Regions from separate parts of the Lactiplantibacillus plantarum genome, predicted to be linked through region 2. Evidence: a T-box and tRNA genes for the amino acid it is inferred to sense, from the RefSeq annotation. Region 2 holds a T-box; the other holds one or more tRNA genes.
What was found. A T-box is a leader RNA that pairs with one kind of tRNA and senses whether it is charged. The one in region 2 lies ahead of tyrS (tyrosine--tRNA ligase), so its partner is inferred to be a tRNA-Tyr.

Region 1 (7,894 bases), 1.3 Mb from region 2:
GCCGTCATCGATCTTTTCTAGACCAGTATAAATGATGGCATGTTTTAACACTTTGCTCATGAACAATTCCTCCTTGGATTTATCTGGTTTAATTATAATCGGTATAGACCAAACTTGCAACCACCAGCACCAAGTAATTTAAGATTCGCCAAGTTCCTTCGCAATCGTCGCATCAATTCCCTTCACCACTGCGGTCATAAAGCCGGCCTCTTCCATGGCCAGTAATCCAGCAACCGTCGTGCCACCAGGTGAAGAAACTTGATCGATCAGGTCAAACGGAATTTTATCAGAAGCTAAAACATTCTGCGCACTGCCCAGCGTGGCCTGCGCCGCAATCTTAGTCGCTGCATCCTTGCTCAAACCGTGCTTGACGCCTGCGCGGGCCATCGCGTCAATAAAGAAATAGATGTAGGCCGGCGAACTACCTGCTAAGGCTGAAAAAGTTGGAAAATCTTTCTCAGCGATGGCACTCGTGGCACCAATCGCATCGAATAATTGTTGCCCAGCCGCATATTGCTCTGGTGTTAAGGCATCATTACCAACCAACGCCGTCATCCCGGCACCAATCGCCACGTTCACATTCGGCATGATTCTCAGAACGGGGAGATCAGGGACAACCGTGGCATAATCGGCCAAACTCAATCCTGATACCATTGTAATAACCCACTTGCCCGTTAAAGCTGCTTGAACTTCTTTTAATGCGGCCAACGCAATGTTCGGCTTAACTGCCAAAACGATAACGTCAGCAGCTTGTGCCACGGCCAAATTAGTGTCACAGGCCTGTAGCCCATTTTTTTGCGCATAAGGTTGATAACTCGCAGCATGGGCACTGTGAATATAAATATCTGCTGGGACGACCGCTTGTTGTTTTAACCACCCATCAATAATCGCGCGGCCCATGTTACCGGCACCAATGAATCCGATTTTCATCCGTAAAACGCTCCTCTGACTTATAATTTATATCATTAACCACTAACCGATTAACGGCTAGGCAGGATTAAACAGACATTCCCGCTTACTCTTCTACTATACCAATATTTGTGAAACTGTGGGTAATTAATCACTTCTTTCAGCTCAACTTTCACTATCAACAAATAAATATCACGAGCCACTCTATTAAGGTGATTGCTTATCAATACTGAAACCAATTGATTAATCTATTAATAATCGGCCTTCAATATGTGCGAAGCTCGTTGACAGGTCTGCTTGAACAAGCTAATGTAAACAGCAATCAAACACAGCGTTGCTTCCGAACACGGCTGTCTAAAAACAACTAAGGAGTGTTTCACTATGAACCAGAACAACCATTTCCGACTCACCTTATCAACCCTGCTGCAACAATGCCAGCAAGACATCACTAGTCTGCCCACGGCCATGCGCGCCGTCTTCAGCTGGCAACGGGGACTTAATGAATTAAAGACGCTTCGCCGCACCACTAAGTTGATGATGAGCACGATGCTAATCGTAACCATCATTGGTTTTATTCTGGGTCGCGATTACAGCCTACATGGCTGGATTGGCCTATTGACCGGGATTACGGTCGTGATTAACTTAATTCTGGTTGATCAAGGGCGACTGACGAACTATAGTTGGGGCATTATTGCCTGTGCGGCTTGGCTTACTACGGCCATCACCAATCGGCTGATTGGTGACATTGCGTCGCAATCATTTTACCTTATCATGCAATTTGTCGGCATCACCGTCTGGCATCGTAAAATGGCAGCGCAACCCGATGCCAGCGAACTGACTGGTCGTAAATTGAGCAAATTAGCCGGTTGTGCCTGGTTCGCGTTAGCCGTACTCGTCTACGCCATTGTCTTACACTTTAGTAAACAACTTAACGGTAACCAAATCTACCTGGACGCGACCCTGTTACCACTTGGGATTGTCGGTAGTGTCCTCATGGTCAACGGTTATCGTTCCCAATGGGTTGCGTGGATCACACTCGACGTGATTAACGTTATTATCTGGTTCAACCAATTAAAAGGCTTCAGTCCTGCAGCCGCCTCAATGTTAGCATTGCAACTAGTGATGCTCGCTAACGCGTTATATGGTGCCTACTTGTGGTTCTTCGGTCAAAACACTCAGCAAGATAAACTAGATACACATTAAGCAAGCTAACTGGCAATCAAAACCAAGCACTAATCGCTTCAAAGTTAAACACATAACTTTGAAGCGATTTTTTATTTGGGTTACCGTTCGGGTGGCTACATCCTTATCTGAAAAATGTCTATCAGTTTACATTTAGCGACGAGTTTGTTTAAGTTAGAACTAATTAACTGACTATTGAGGGGGACGTTTACCATGGTGACAGTCGTTCGTCGCACACTTCACGATAAAATCTTTATTATTGCATTAATTTGTGCTGGTTTAAGTTTGTTCATCGGGACACCCCAACTGACGGCAATTAATTGGGCTACGATTGGCACCTTATTTGCACTCATGATCAGTGTTCAATTACTTCGCGCGATGCATTTGCTTGATACTTTAAGGGACTGGCTCTTAGTTAAATCACACGATACCCGTCAAATGTGTCAATTATTCATCTTACTGGCCTTTGGTGGCTCAATGATTTTAACTAACGACGTTGCGATCCTAACGTTAATTCCAATCTTTCTCACACTCGCCCGGCGGCAGCACCTGGCCATTGCCTACCCAACGACTTTAATTATCATGGCAGCCAATCTTGGTAGCGCGTTTACGCCCATTGGCAATCCCCAAAATTTATTTTTGGTCACGTTCTATCACGTTAATCTATTCACGTTTTTTAAATTGTCGACTCCGTTAATGCTTGCTAGTCTAGCTTTATTAGTTGCCTTAAGCCGGCGGTTACCTCGGTTGCCGCTAACTGTAACACCAACCAAATCTACGCCCATTTCTCGCAGTCAAATCGGGCTTGCGGGCGGCCTGCTCAGTTTCATTATGCTTGGCATTTTTAATTTGGTGCCCATTTCACTAGTTATTATCGGAACGATTGTCGTAGGCCTCATGATTAACCGACGCGTCTTTCAGTACGTTGATTACGCACTACTCTTAACCTTTATCTGCTTCTTCATCTTCGTTAGCGCCATCAGTCATAATCCCGCAATAACGCATTGGCTCAACCAATTAACTCAGACAGCCCCCAGTGTCTATATTACTGGACTAATTACTAGCCAAGTCATCAGCAATGTTCCAGCCGCCATCTTACTAGCGAATTTCACGCCCCATTTATCAGCGCTATTTTTAGGCGTCAACATCGGCGGTCTGGGGTCATTGGTGGCCTCACTAGCAAATCTGCTTGCCTTAAAACAATTGTTGCCCTTCAATGATGAACAACCACTCCACCATTTTTTGATCGTGTTTACGGCCCTCAATGGACTTGGCCTGTTCATTTTAGGCCTTGGTGGCTGGTTCTATTTACACCTATAATTCAGTTACGCTGAGTAACGATTCAGTGAGAACTTGCAAACCAATCAACTTGAAATAGTGCGAAAACCAGTAACTAGCGTGACATCATAAAAGGAGCAGTCTCAATATCATGTGAGCCTGCTCCTTTTACGTTCTATCTCTGAGATGTTTAGTGATACTTAGTGCGCCTGATCCACCAACATGGCCGGAGTGACGATTTGCTGACCATCGTAGCGGTGACCCTTGATCACGCGTTTCGCCCTGACAAATTCACCATCGACCGTCAGCGTTAACGCACAAATTCCACCATCAAACAGGCCTGAACGACTGCCTGCATCAATTAGATATCGTGGAACGTCTTGCGCATCTGCCTGCATCTTTAAATAACCAGTGTGTGAACCAGTCAAGGTCTGCACCGGCGTATGACCAGTAATGATGACTTTATTGAATAAGTTCCGATGCCAACAGTGACTGCCAGTCGTGAAGTCATCATAATAGTCATCCCGAATCCACAGTAGGTCAGTCGTTGTTTGTTGTGTTAATGGGTATTGCCAGTTAACACCCGCGTGCATAGCCAGTAACCGACCATGTTGCCACATCAGCGGCAAATGTGCTAAGAAATCAGTATCCGGCTTTAATCGCGCACCATTTAATGCCCGCCGAACATGATTGGGATTGGAGGAGTAAATCCCTAATTTGCGCCAGGTCCGGTGACCACCGTTCAACACCCAAGTTGCGGTGGCATTGTCATCACCATGAGCTGTCCGTAGCCAAAATTCATCATGATTGCCAAGTAAAGCCACATCGCCGTATTCCCGTACCCGTTTTCTAACCATCGTCAGTACTTTTAGCGGCGCCAACGGAGCTGACTCGGTGGCATGACCAAAATAGCGTGCCGCCGTACCATCAATATAATCGCCCAAGAAAATCAAGCGCGTCGCGGTAACTTCAGGATCGGCTAATAAAACTGCCAGATCATCCGCGGCACTATGAATATCACCAATAAACGTATACAGCGGCATATTACTCCCTCCGTCTCATCAATAACCACGTGCATTAGTCGGGTTTAACGACCACCAATAACATCTGAAATCCTTGAACGGCATATAACGCGTGCCGGGCATCCTTAGGAATCACGATCGATTGTCCCGCAGTTAAATGATAAATGGTGCCTTCAATCGTAATTTCCGCTTCTCCACTTAAAATATTGACCATCGCATCGCCCTGGGCAGAATGGCCGCCAATCTCTTGGTCGGTTGCGACTGAAAATAGCGTCATACTTAAATCATCCCGTTGAACCAGTGTCCGGCTATTAACTTGATCATCATCCAGTGGAATTTGTTCAGTTAAATTGAGGACCTTAGCATGATCAATTTTGTTAATTAAACTCATTTGAATTCCTCCGCATCTCGCTATTAAGGCCTATTTCGTTTCTAATTGAATAAACTGGCACGGCTGCTCAGCGACCAACGTATGGACCGTATGAGCTGGCACCACTAACATCTCGCCCGCATGCACTTCTTGGTCGGTCTCCGTCGCCAAACGGACGGTCAAAGTACCATCAACAACCTCAAATAAGCGGGTCAGCGTGGATTGTTCAGCACTAATACTTTCACCCGCCGCCATTGCGTACATCGCAAACGGCAGTTCAATCCCTAATTTTCGAGCAAATGATTTACTAGTAATTGCATGCTCCCGGTAAGTCATCGTGGTTTTTAAATCAATTTTAGTTACCGCCATTTCAAATCCTCCTTGGTCATCATCATGGTCGCTTACGTTATTCATGATGGTATGATTTCTTAAATTAAGCTTAACGCTAACAAACTCAATTTTCGAGGTTCGATTGAATAAACATCTTATAATTCTGAATAACTGACTGCTAGTCATATACTTAATAACCACGTCATCTCTGGCAGGTAAATGCCTTTGAATCCAGATATGGGCCATGCAAAAAAGCTGCCCAAGCATTATTGCGACGCTGGACAGCCTGCCGTTACTGCATTTGATAACAGTTCTGTGGAAAATTTGATTTATTCAGTCAACTAGTTAGGGCTGGTAGTGGGACAACCAAGGGTACGCATACGTAGCCTCTTCAACCAAATCTCATAGATCAAGTTCCAATACGACTTATTTTCGATAATAAGCCTTGGCCCAGCAGTTGCGACGCTCCCGACACCACTGTTCAAAAGTACCTACAAACATTTGGACATCTTGCGCAGGAATTAGTTCTTCCGTTCGCTGCATGTGCACAATATCAGATATCACCGGATCAAAAGTATACGTAACAACCAGATGTTGTGGGATTCTTCGAATAATCCCACCGTTACGAGTAATCTCTAATCGCATCGTCTCCAGCTCAAGTTGAACTTGCGAATAAGTCTCTCTGGAGCAATAATCGACAACATCATACTGCTCATAACATCGTTTATACCAGGCATGCGAATTAGCCGGCAAAACATCAAATTCACCACGATTCATACGATTTCGAACAGCACGGTTAGCGCGCTTCTTTCCATAACCCATATGTGCTTTAAAAATTGGTGTGCTTTTATAAGAACGACTCATAATAATTGTGATGGCCGTCATGACGCGTTAACTAGTACGTATTTTTAAAATTAACAATGCCAGCCATTAACCTCTTCCGTGTACTTACGGAATAAATAAATTCATTGACCAGACCTCCTATCCCATCTGGATCGTGCCCCAAATAGAATACTAAAACATATCACATTATTATTGATGATGGCAAATAAACAGACCGAGACAAAAAAATCCACTTCGTGAAGAATCCGTTACGCATTCTTCACGAAGTGGCACTACCGCCAATATTAAGATAAATTTAAGCCAATAAAAAAGTCGTTACATCAAGATCCTAAGACCTGATTAACGACGAAAGGCGTAACAATTGGGCTAGCTGGGTTCGAACCAGCGCATCACGGGATCAAAACCCGTTGCCTTACCACTTGGCTATAGCCCAATAATGAAATGGAGGGGAGTGGATTCGAACCACCGAACCCGAAGGAGCGGATTTACAGTCCGCCGCGTTTAGCCAGACTTCGCTACCCCTCCGTAAATCATTCAACTATATTAGAATACATAATTTTGAATAAAAAATCAAGACTTTTTTCAAAGTTTTTTCAGTTTTTATTTCAAATCCAGAATTTGCGTATCTTGATACCACTCCGCCATAAAATTATTGGCTTGCCATTCATTGATACGCTTGAGTCCATAGCCCACTGCTTGGTCATAATAGGTGGTCTGACCAAACACCCGCGGTTGCGGATGAACGTGCAAATGACCAAATAAAACGTGCGCCACGTTAAACTGCTCCAACAGTTGTCCTAACCGGGGCGTTCCCATTAACGCGTTAGCCATATTCCAAAACCGATTATCATCAGAAAAACGCAAATAATCGATCCGGGGAACAAAGTGCGTCATAAAAATAACTTGCTTGTGATCCACAGCAGCCAAGTTAAGCTGCGCTTTTACTTGGTTGAGCATTAAATCAGTCCGCTCCTGATCGCTCATCGGCTGTTTAATAGCCCGGTCGATCCAAAACGCATTCTTCCAGTGTAAGAAGTCGGCCGCAGTCGTATCAGGGACCTGGGCAGCATACTGATAGTCATACCACCCATTATGTCCAATCACGCGCCAATCTGTACCAGAAATATCGATATACCGGTTATGCAGGTAGCCATCAAAATGCCCTGTTTCAAGCTCGTCAAACGAAATGCCATGGACCATGTCATGATTACCCGCAATCCAGTAAACACGCGTCTGTGCGCCTAATAGGGCCTGTAAATCGACGACAAACTGCTGACTACGCTGAAAGTCATTAAAAAGATCGCCAGCAATCAAATAAATCTGAACACCATTCTGTAAAAGATAGGTCGCCTGAGATCGCATCATCGCAGTCGCATCCACTCGATTAACATCAAAATGATTATCACTACTGAAAGCAATTCGTACGATGGTCAACCCCTCCAAAACAAAAAAGATATGCTACCACTAAGATAACATATCTTCGAGTAAATATTCAATTTAGCGAATGCCTTGCATCGACCGTTTAATCATTGGCACCATCATAAAGAGGATAATCCCTAAAACGACACTAACAATCCCGGTAATCGCAAAATATGGCACTTCGGTTTGCGTCGAGTAGAAACGGACAATCTGTGCATTAAGCGCACTACCAACCGAATCAGTTAGGAACCACATACTCATCATCTGAGAAGCAAAAGCCTTTGGTGCAAGCTTGGTGGTAACTGATAAACCAATTGGTGAAATCAACATTTCAGCAATTTCAACGACTGCCCAACTGGCAACTAACCACCATGGACTAACCTTCCCTGCAGTTCCAAAGAGCGCTCCAGGTACAGCCATCACTAGGTAAGAAGCCCCAGCGAATAGCAACCCAATCGCAAATTTAGTTGGTGAACTAGGTTGTTTTTTACCCCACTTAGTCCACAACCACACGAATGGTGTTGTATAAATCATGATGAAC
Region 2 (7,894 bases):
ACGCAACGGATTTGCCGGGGCCAATTTAATGCTGTTTTGAAAACAAGGACTCAGTGCTTCATAAAATAACGAAGGTGCCCAGAATTAGGAAAATTGACTTCATCGGCAAATAACGAATATTCAAGGCCATTTTGGGAAAAGCCAGCCTCGGCCAGATAATCTCAATTATAATCTAAGTAACGGTCAGGGCTAATTCAACAAATTGATAATAAGGTTACTAATATATCAATAAACTGATTAAAGCAGTGTGCTGCTTAATGATTAACCAGGCTAACCTTAATCCTTGTCAGCATTGACTTACGGCTGATTATACAAGCCTTTTTTTTAAGATTGTAAAGGTGTATTATTGATTCGTCCATGGTATGATACTACATAGTATGTTAGGAAAGTAGTCAATCAAATTAAAAGAGAAACGGATGGTAACAAATGCCAAGACATTTACGGAAACGGCGCCGGTCCTGGACGCTGATCATAATTGCCATGGTGCTTTTGGGGGTCATTGGATTTACAAGCACACAAGTTTCTGACTGGATTGATGCATCGTTTACAACTAAACAAACGGATGCAGCTAAGTCTAGTTCCCAAACGAAGCCCAAGTCGGTCAATCAGGTCAAGTTGGACGTCCCGCTAGTGAATCAAATGACAACACCACGTTTATACAATGGTTGTGAAGTCACATCGTTAACGATGTTGATGAATTACGCGCATATCAATGTCACTAAAAATGAATTAGCGGCAAAGATTACGAGTGTGCCACTCACTTATAGTGACGGCGAACATGGGAATCCAGAGTATGGGTTTGTTGGGGATATTACTGGTAACGATCCTGGGTTAGGTGTCTATCATAAGCCAATCTATAAATTGGCGAAAACTGAGACTAGTCAGGTGAAGGACTTAACGGGGGCAAACTTTGATACTGTGATTGAACAGTTAGAACAAGGACGGCCCGTTTGGACAATTACGACGGCTTCGTTTGCACCGGTCAGCACGATGCAAACTTGGCAGACACCACAGGGCTCCGTTAAAGTGACTTATGATATGCACAGCGTGGTCATTGTTGGCTTTAACCGGACTAAAAAGTTGATTTATATTAACAATCCGTACGGAGAAAAACAGCAGGCAGTCAGCTGGAAGAATTTTGAGGCTGCTTATAATCAGATGGGCAAGCAAGCCATTGTTCTGACGTTACCACATTAGTTAGTTAACAACATGCTATTGTGAACCAATTAGTTTAAGCAACTAATCTTGGTCAAGATGAGCCAAAATCTTGATGAGGGTTAGTTGTTTTTTTGTGGCGGTATTTTCGAATGAAACGGTTGTAATATCCCGTGGTATGGGTAGTTCGGGCACCGGAAAGCGGGTGAGAAACTGCTAACAATATCATGATTGTAACCAAACTGTAATTCAAATATCAGCCTTTCCAGAGTTGTTCATAATATTAACCATAAAGGGGCGACGCTTTGTTAACAAGCTGTAACTGAATTGAAATCGAATTGACGCCCCAGCCCATTAAAAATGGCCTATTATTGGTAGTATAAGAATGTTAAAGTTATGGGTATGTCATAAACTGTCCTTGATAGTTTAGTTGTTGGTGATTGTGGGAATCACCAACAACTTATGATGATAATTTTTTTAATTGCGGAGCACAGTATGGGGAGAGGGACCGCATGATGGGGATTAAAAGGCTCAGTTGGTTAGTTGGAACGGCGGTGGTCGCCACACTTGGCAGGCAAATTACGGTTCAAGCACAGGGACACGCGGTGGTCGATATTTCCGAGTGGCAAGGACAGCTCAGCCCAAGTCAGGTGCAGGCGATGAAGTCGCAAGTGCTATTTGTGATCAATCGTCGTCAGTATGGTTTAAATTATGTTGACCGGGACGCAGCGAATAATACGGCATTATATGTTCGTTATGGGATTCCATTTGGTGAGTATGATTTTTCGCAATTTACGGATGCCGCTAGCGCGCGCCGTGAAGCCCAAGCGTTTTATGCGCGCTCCAATAAAGCTGCGCGTTTTTATGCTTTGGATTTTGAAGTTAATACGGTACGTTCAGGATCAACTAATGCGGCAGTTGCGGCTTGGTATTGTGAAATGCGCGCATTGACTAACAAAAAACTGATCTTCTATTCGTATGCTTCGTTCGCACTGACGTATGCCAACCAAGCGCGGCAACGGTTTGATGCCCAGTGGATTGGTGCGCTAACGCCTAACCCACCAATCATTTCGGCGGCATTATGGCAGTATACCAATCGCTATCATTTAGCTGGGCTAGCGGCACCGGTTGATAATAGTCGGGTCATTACTAGTGTTCATCCCGTTTCGTGGTGGTTGGGGACGACCCGTGGCACACCCGGTGTTGCGATTAAAGCTCAACCAAGACTGAAAGTTGTGCACGATCGCCATTTGACTATGCCGGCCCACAATCAACAGCATGGACGGGCGGGCCAAGCAGTTGTCGCCATTAAGAGGCCAGCAGTTCAGCCAGCTGTGAAGACTCGGCCGGTGCAGCAGAAAGTGGTAAGCAATAAGTCGCGTTCGCAGACCGTGGCGCGCGTCAAACGGCGGTCATTGCAAACGATCAGTGTTAACAGCCATCATGGCAAAATAACTCAGCATCGCGCCATTCGACGCCGAGCGACTCAGCCCAAAGTGATAAAACTTAAAGCGACGCGACGTACAGGAACACAGTTTAAACTGAATACGTCCAAAGCAACTAAACTTCGGCGGCCCGGTAAGAGTATTCGAACAAAACCGGTGACTCGTTCAAAAGGGCGAACGCGGCAGCGACTTACGCGACGTCAACCGTCACTGAGGCAGCGAGTAACGAAAAACAGGCAATCCCGCCGCCGCGCACTACGAGTAACGGTGCAGCGGCGAGGGTCGACGATTCGTCGTGCACCACGTCGGCAACGAACACAAATACGTCCCGTACATAACACTTCTCGGGACAAGCGAGGACTTAGCTGATTGCATGGCTGTCGCTCAGTTCTCATTATCATGGTAGAAAAGGTAATTATGGTTAAGTAAAATCGGTCATTTGTTGTAGAAATTAGGAGGATATTTTTCATGAACTTTAAGCGCAAAATTCAATTAGGAATCGCCACTGCAACTGGGATGTTGGTGGTCGGAATTGTTGCCGTACCTTCAGTAACGAATGTATTACACGCGGCTTCAGACAGTGTTAGTTTGGTTAGTCAGACGGCAGCGCCTACGACCGTCAAGGCAACCAATCAAACAGTCAAGGCCATCAGTGCAAGTGGGACCAAGGGAAACTACCGGGTGAAGTACGCCAAAGCTGGGACTAGTTCGACGACTGCGACGTATCAACAGACGAACTACAATACGAAAAGTGATGCCAGCAGCCAAGTCGATTACTTAGCGAATACGCAGGGTCAGCGTACGACACTTAATTCAGGTACAGCGGCAACGGTTCAAGGGACGATGGGCAAAGTGTATGTTCATTGGAACACGGGTAGTTGGTCAGTGACAACGATTGCCAATACACAGGACGTTGCTGGTAATCCAACCAAGTTTGCTAATCAGGTCAATAATCAGATTCAAAAGCAAGATTTGACGAGTAAAAATGTCACGAGTGGTGCCGTTACCGTGTACGATACCCCACAAAACGGACAGGCAAACTCAGTTCAATGGCAAAATGGCAAACAGGTTGCTAAGGTTCAAGGCCAGCAAGCCAATACCGTTGTCAAAATTGCGGCGGATGCTAAAGATTAAGTTTTTACCTGGGAGCTCAATAAATGAGTGCCAGTAGTCTGGTTATATCACTGTGTCGACGTCAACCGCATTCACAAGCCAGACACTATGGTTAGATTAGTGGGTTTAATGCGATGTTTTGACCGAAAATAGGATTGACTTTTGGCAGTGGAGTGCTTATGATGTTAGGTAATAATTAAAAAGTAGTGATCGTTAATTAGTAGTCGTTGACCCAACAGTCTAGCGACTCGGTGGGTGGTGCGAACCGAGCTGTGGTCAAAGATGAATTACATAACGTGAACTGCCATTGGCCGGATGATATCCGTTACTAATCAATGAGCGATCACATTTGGTGATAACTTGGGTGGTAACGCGGAAAACTCGTCCCTGTTTTGATGACAGGGGCGAGTTTTTTTGTCCAGCGACAATAACGAGGAGGACTAACATGAACATTATCGATGATTTAAAATGGCGTGGTGCCATTAACCAACAAACGGATGAGGCCGGGTTAAAGGAACTTACCGAAAACCAATCAGTCTCACTATACTGTGGGATTGATCCAACCGGGGATAGTATGCATATTGGGCATTTGATTCCTTTCATGATTCTCAAACGATTCCAATTGGCTGGTCATCATCCCTACGTTGTAGTTGGTGGTGGGACGGGTGCTATCGGTGATCCATCTGGTAAGAACTCAGAACGTAAGTTACAGACCATGGATCAAGTGAAGCATAATCAGGATGGCTTAAGTGCTCAGATGTACAAGTTGTTTGGTCATGACGAAAACTTTTCGATTGTGAATAACTACGATTGGTTATCAAAAATTTCATTACTAGATTTCTTACGCGATTATGGTAAGTTGTTCAGTGTGAACACGATGCTGAACAAGGAAGTTGTTGCAAGCCGGTTGGAAGTGGGCATTTCATACACTGAATTCACATACCAAATCTTACAATCAGTTGACTTCTTACACTTGTACCGTGCTGAACATGTGCAACTCCAGATTGGTGGGGCTGATCAGTGGGGCAATATCACCGCGGGGACCGATTTGATCCACCGCTTAGAAGGCAATGACGCTAAGGCTTACGGATTAACAATTCCATTATTGTTGAAGGCGGATGGGACTAAGTTTGGTAAGACTGCTGGTGGGGCCGTATGGTTAAACCCTGAACGGACATCACCGTATGAATTCTATCAATTCTGGATCAACCAGGATGATCGAGACGTCGTCAAATACCTCAAGTACTTCACGTTCTTAAGTCATGAAGAAATCGATCGATTGGCCGAAACGGTGAAGACTGCACCTGAAAAACGGGAAGCACAACGGCGCTTAGCTGAAGAAGTCACGGAATTTGTTCATGGCAAGCAGGCGGTAGTTGAAGCTGAAAATATTACTAAGGCGTTGTTTACTGGTGATGTTCAAAGTTTAACGGCGGACGAAATTGAACAAGGTTTCAAGGGTGTGCCATCAGCAGACGTCTCAGCTGAAAAGCAAAACATTGTCTTGTGGCTGGTTGATGCTACGAAATTCGAACCTTCTCGGCGTCAAGCACGTGAAGATATTAAAAACGGTGCGATTCGAATCAATGGTGAAAAGGTGACGGATGTCGAGGCCGAGATTGATCCGTCCGCAGCCTTTAATGGTAAATTTGTCATTGTACGTCGTGGTAAGAAACGTTACTTCTTGGCACATGTTAAGTAAGTTAATTTAGCAGGTGGACTGGACCCGTTGTGGCCCAGTCTTTTTATTATTATTACAAGTAAGAACTGGTGTAAAATTTATTTAGGTCACATTAATAATGTGTGATCATTGCCAGATGAAAATCAATTGAGGAGATGAAAGTTTTGGTGGGGGTTAAATTTAATACACGGACGATTGCAATCCTGGGGATGTTGATCGCACTTAATGTTGTTATTTCTATCTTTTTCCATATCCCAATCCCGATGACACACGGTTATATTAACTTATGTGATGCGGGAATCTTTATTGCAGCACTGATTTTTGGCTGGCGTGGTGGGGTCATTGTTGGCGGTGCTAGCGGACTATTACTAGATTTATTGCTAGGGTATCCACAGTATATGTTTTTCTCACTACTCGTTCATGGTTTAGAGGGCGGAATAGCAGGATATCTTGGTGCTAGCAAATCACATGGTCGACAGATTGCAGCGATAATTACTGCGGTAGTGGTGATGGTGGTCGGATACTTTTTGTCAGATTCGCTGTTGTATACGATGGCAACTGGATTGGTTGGTGTACCGACTAATTTAGTTCAAGCTGTGGTTGGTGGTATCTTGGCATTCCCAATTGTTGCGGGAATTCGACCAATCGTTAAACGTCATTTGAATTTTTAAAATTAGATGTGCTGGCTTAAGATAAGCGTTCGTCGTGCTTTTACGGGCGCTTTTTTGCTGTCTAAAGGGAATCCTTAAATTGGAAAACATAGTGCCATCTCACAATGATGTTAATCGATGACATATAATGTAGTAATTGTGTAATTGACGACAGTTTTGTGCCGTTCTTTTCATAAAAGTGAAAAAACATTGGATTAATTGTTGACAGTTTCATAACTGGCTTATTAGTAAACGTTGCTGCTACGGCAGATGCATCTCACCACCAAATAATTATTGAAATTAGTTGTTGACAATTTCTTCAGTAATTGGTAAGATAGTTTCTGTTGTCGCAACGGCAACTATGACAAATTAATCAAGTTACTTCTTAAAAAAAAAGTTGTTGACAAGATATTGATTAAGATGTTATGATGATTAAGTTGTGTTAAGCGATTAACACACGGAATTAGATCTTTGAAAACTGAACAAAGTTTCGACGAATCAAATGTGTAGGGTCTCTTGATTTTGAATCAAGAGCAAAACATTTGCGAAGTCAATTCGCTAGCAAATAAATTTTAGTACAACATTAAATGAGCTTTTTAGAACTCATCATTAATTTGAGAGTTTGATCCTGGCTCAGGACGAACGCTGGCGGCGTGCCTAATACATGCAAGTCGAACGAACTCTGGTATTGATTGGTGCTTGCATCATGATTTACATTTGAGTGAGTGGCGAACTGGTGAGTAACACGTGGGAAACCTGCCCAGAAGCGGGGGATAACACCTGGAAACAGATGCTAATACCGCATAACAACTTGGACCGCATGGTCCGAGCTTGAAAGATGGCTTCGGCTATCACTTTTGGATGGTCCCGCGGCGTATTAGCTAGATGGTGGGGTAACGGCTCACCATGGCAATGATACGTAGCCGACCTGAGAGGGTAATCGGCCACATTGGGACTGAGACACGGCCCAAACTCCTACGGGAGGCAGCAGTAGGGAATCTTCCACAATGGACGAAAGTCTGATGGAGCAACGCCGCGTGAGTGAAGAAGGGTTTCGGCTCGTAAAACTCTGTTGTTAAAGAAGAACATATCTGAGAGTAACTGTTCAGGTATTGACGGTATTTAACCAGAAAGCCACGGCTAACTACGTGCCAGCAGCCGCGGTAATACGTAGGTGGCAAGCGTTGTCCGGATTTATTGGGCGTAAAGCGAGCGCAGGCGGTTTTTTAAGTCTGATGTGAAAGCCTTCGGCTCAACCGAAGAAGTGCATCGGAAACTGGGAAACTTGAGTGCAGAAGAGGACAGTGGAACTCCATGTGTAGCGGTGAAATGCGTAGATATATGGAAGAACACCAGTGGCGAAGGCGGCTGTCTGGTCTGTAACTGACGCTGAGGCTCGAAAGTATGGGTAGCAAACAGGATTAGATACCCTGGTAGTCCATACCGTAAACGATGAATGCTAAGTGTTGGAGGGTTTCCGCCCTTCAGTGCTGCAGCTAACGCATTAAGCATTCCGCCTGGGGAGTACGGCCGCAAGGCTGAAACTCAAAGGAATTGACGGGGGCCCGCACAAGCGGTGGAGCATGTGGTTTAATTCGAAGCTACGCGAAGAACCTTACCAGGTCTTGACATACTATGCAAATCTAAGAGATTAGACGTTCCCTTCGGGGACATGGATACAGGTGGTGCATGGTTGTCGTCAGCTCGTGTCGTGAGATGTTGGGTTAAGTCCCGCAACGAGCGCAACCCTTATTATCAGTTGCCAGCATTAAGTTGGGCACTCTGGTGAGACTGCCGGTGACAAACCGGAGGAAGGTGGGGATGACGTCAAATCATCATGCCCCTTATGA

Region 1: it encodes a tRNA-Tyr, which carries the amino acid that the T-box ahead of tyrS (tyrosine--tRNA ligase) is inferred to sense. The anticodon was not compared.

The regions. Positions count from the first base shown of each region.
Region 1 is NZ_CP039121.1:2,746,136-2,754,029, forward strand. It holds gene nagA (N-acetylglucosamine-6-phosphate deacetylase) at 1-60, opposite strand, end outside; gene proC (pyrroline-5-carboxylate reductase) at 139-930, opposite strand; gene pnuC (nicotinamide riboside transporter PnuC) at 1,291-2,112, shown strand; gene E5260_RS12970 (SLC13 family permease) at 2,305-3,411, shown strand; gene E5260_RS12975 (metallophosphoesterase) at 3,570-4,412, opposite strand; gene E5260_RS12980 (cupin domain-containing protein) at 4,447-4,782, opposite strand; gene E5260_RS15545 (cupin domain-containing protein) at 4,813-5,130, opposite strand; gene E5260_RS12990 (hypothetical protein) at 5,518-5,955, opposite strand; tRNA gene E5260_RS12995 (tRNA-Gln) at 6,296-6,367, opposite strand; tRNA gene E5260_RS13000 (tRNA-Tyr) at 6,377-6,459, opposite strand; gene E5260_RS13005 (metallophosphoesterase) at 6,535-7,377, opposite strand; gene E5260_RS13010 (peptide MFS transporter) at 7,432-7,894, opposite strand, start outside.
Region 2 is NZ_CP039121.1:786,743-794,636, forward strand. It holds gene E5260_RS03495 (C39 family peptidase) at 427-1,197, shown strand; gene E5260_RS03500 (GH25 family lysozyme) at 1,671-2,969, shown strand; gene E5260_RS03505 (hypothetical protein) at 3,069-3,734, shown strand; T-box leader at 3,911-4,105, shown strand; gene tyrS (tyrosine--tRNA ligase) at 4,159-5,415, shown strand; gene E5260_RS03515 (ECF transporter S component) at 5,550-6,065, shown strand; rRNA gene E5260_RS03520 (16S ribosomal RNA) at 6,655-7,894, shown strand, end outside.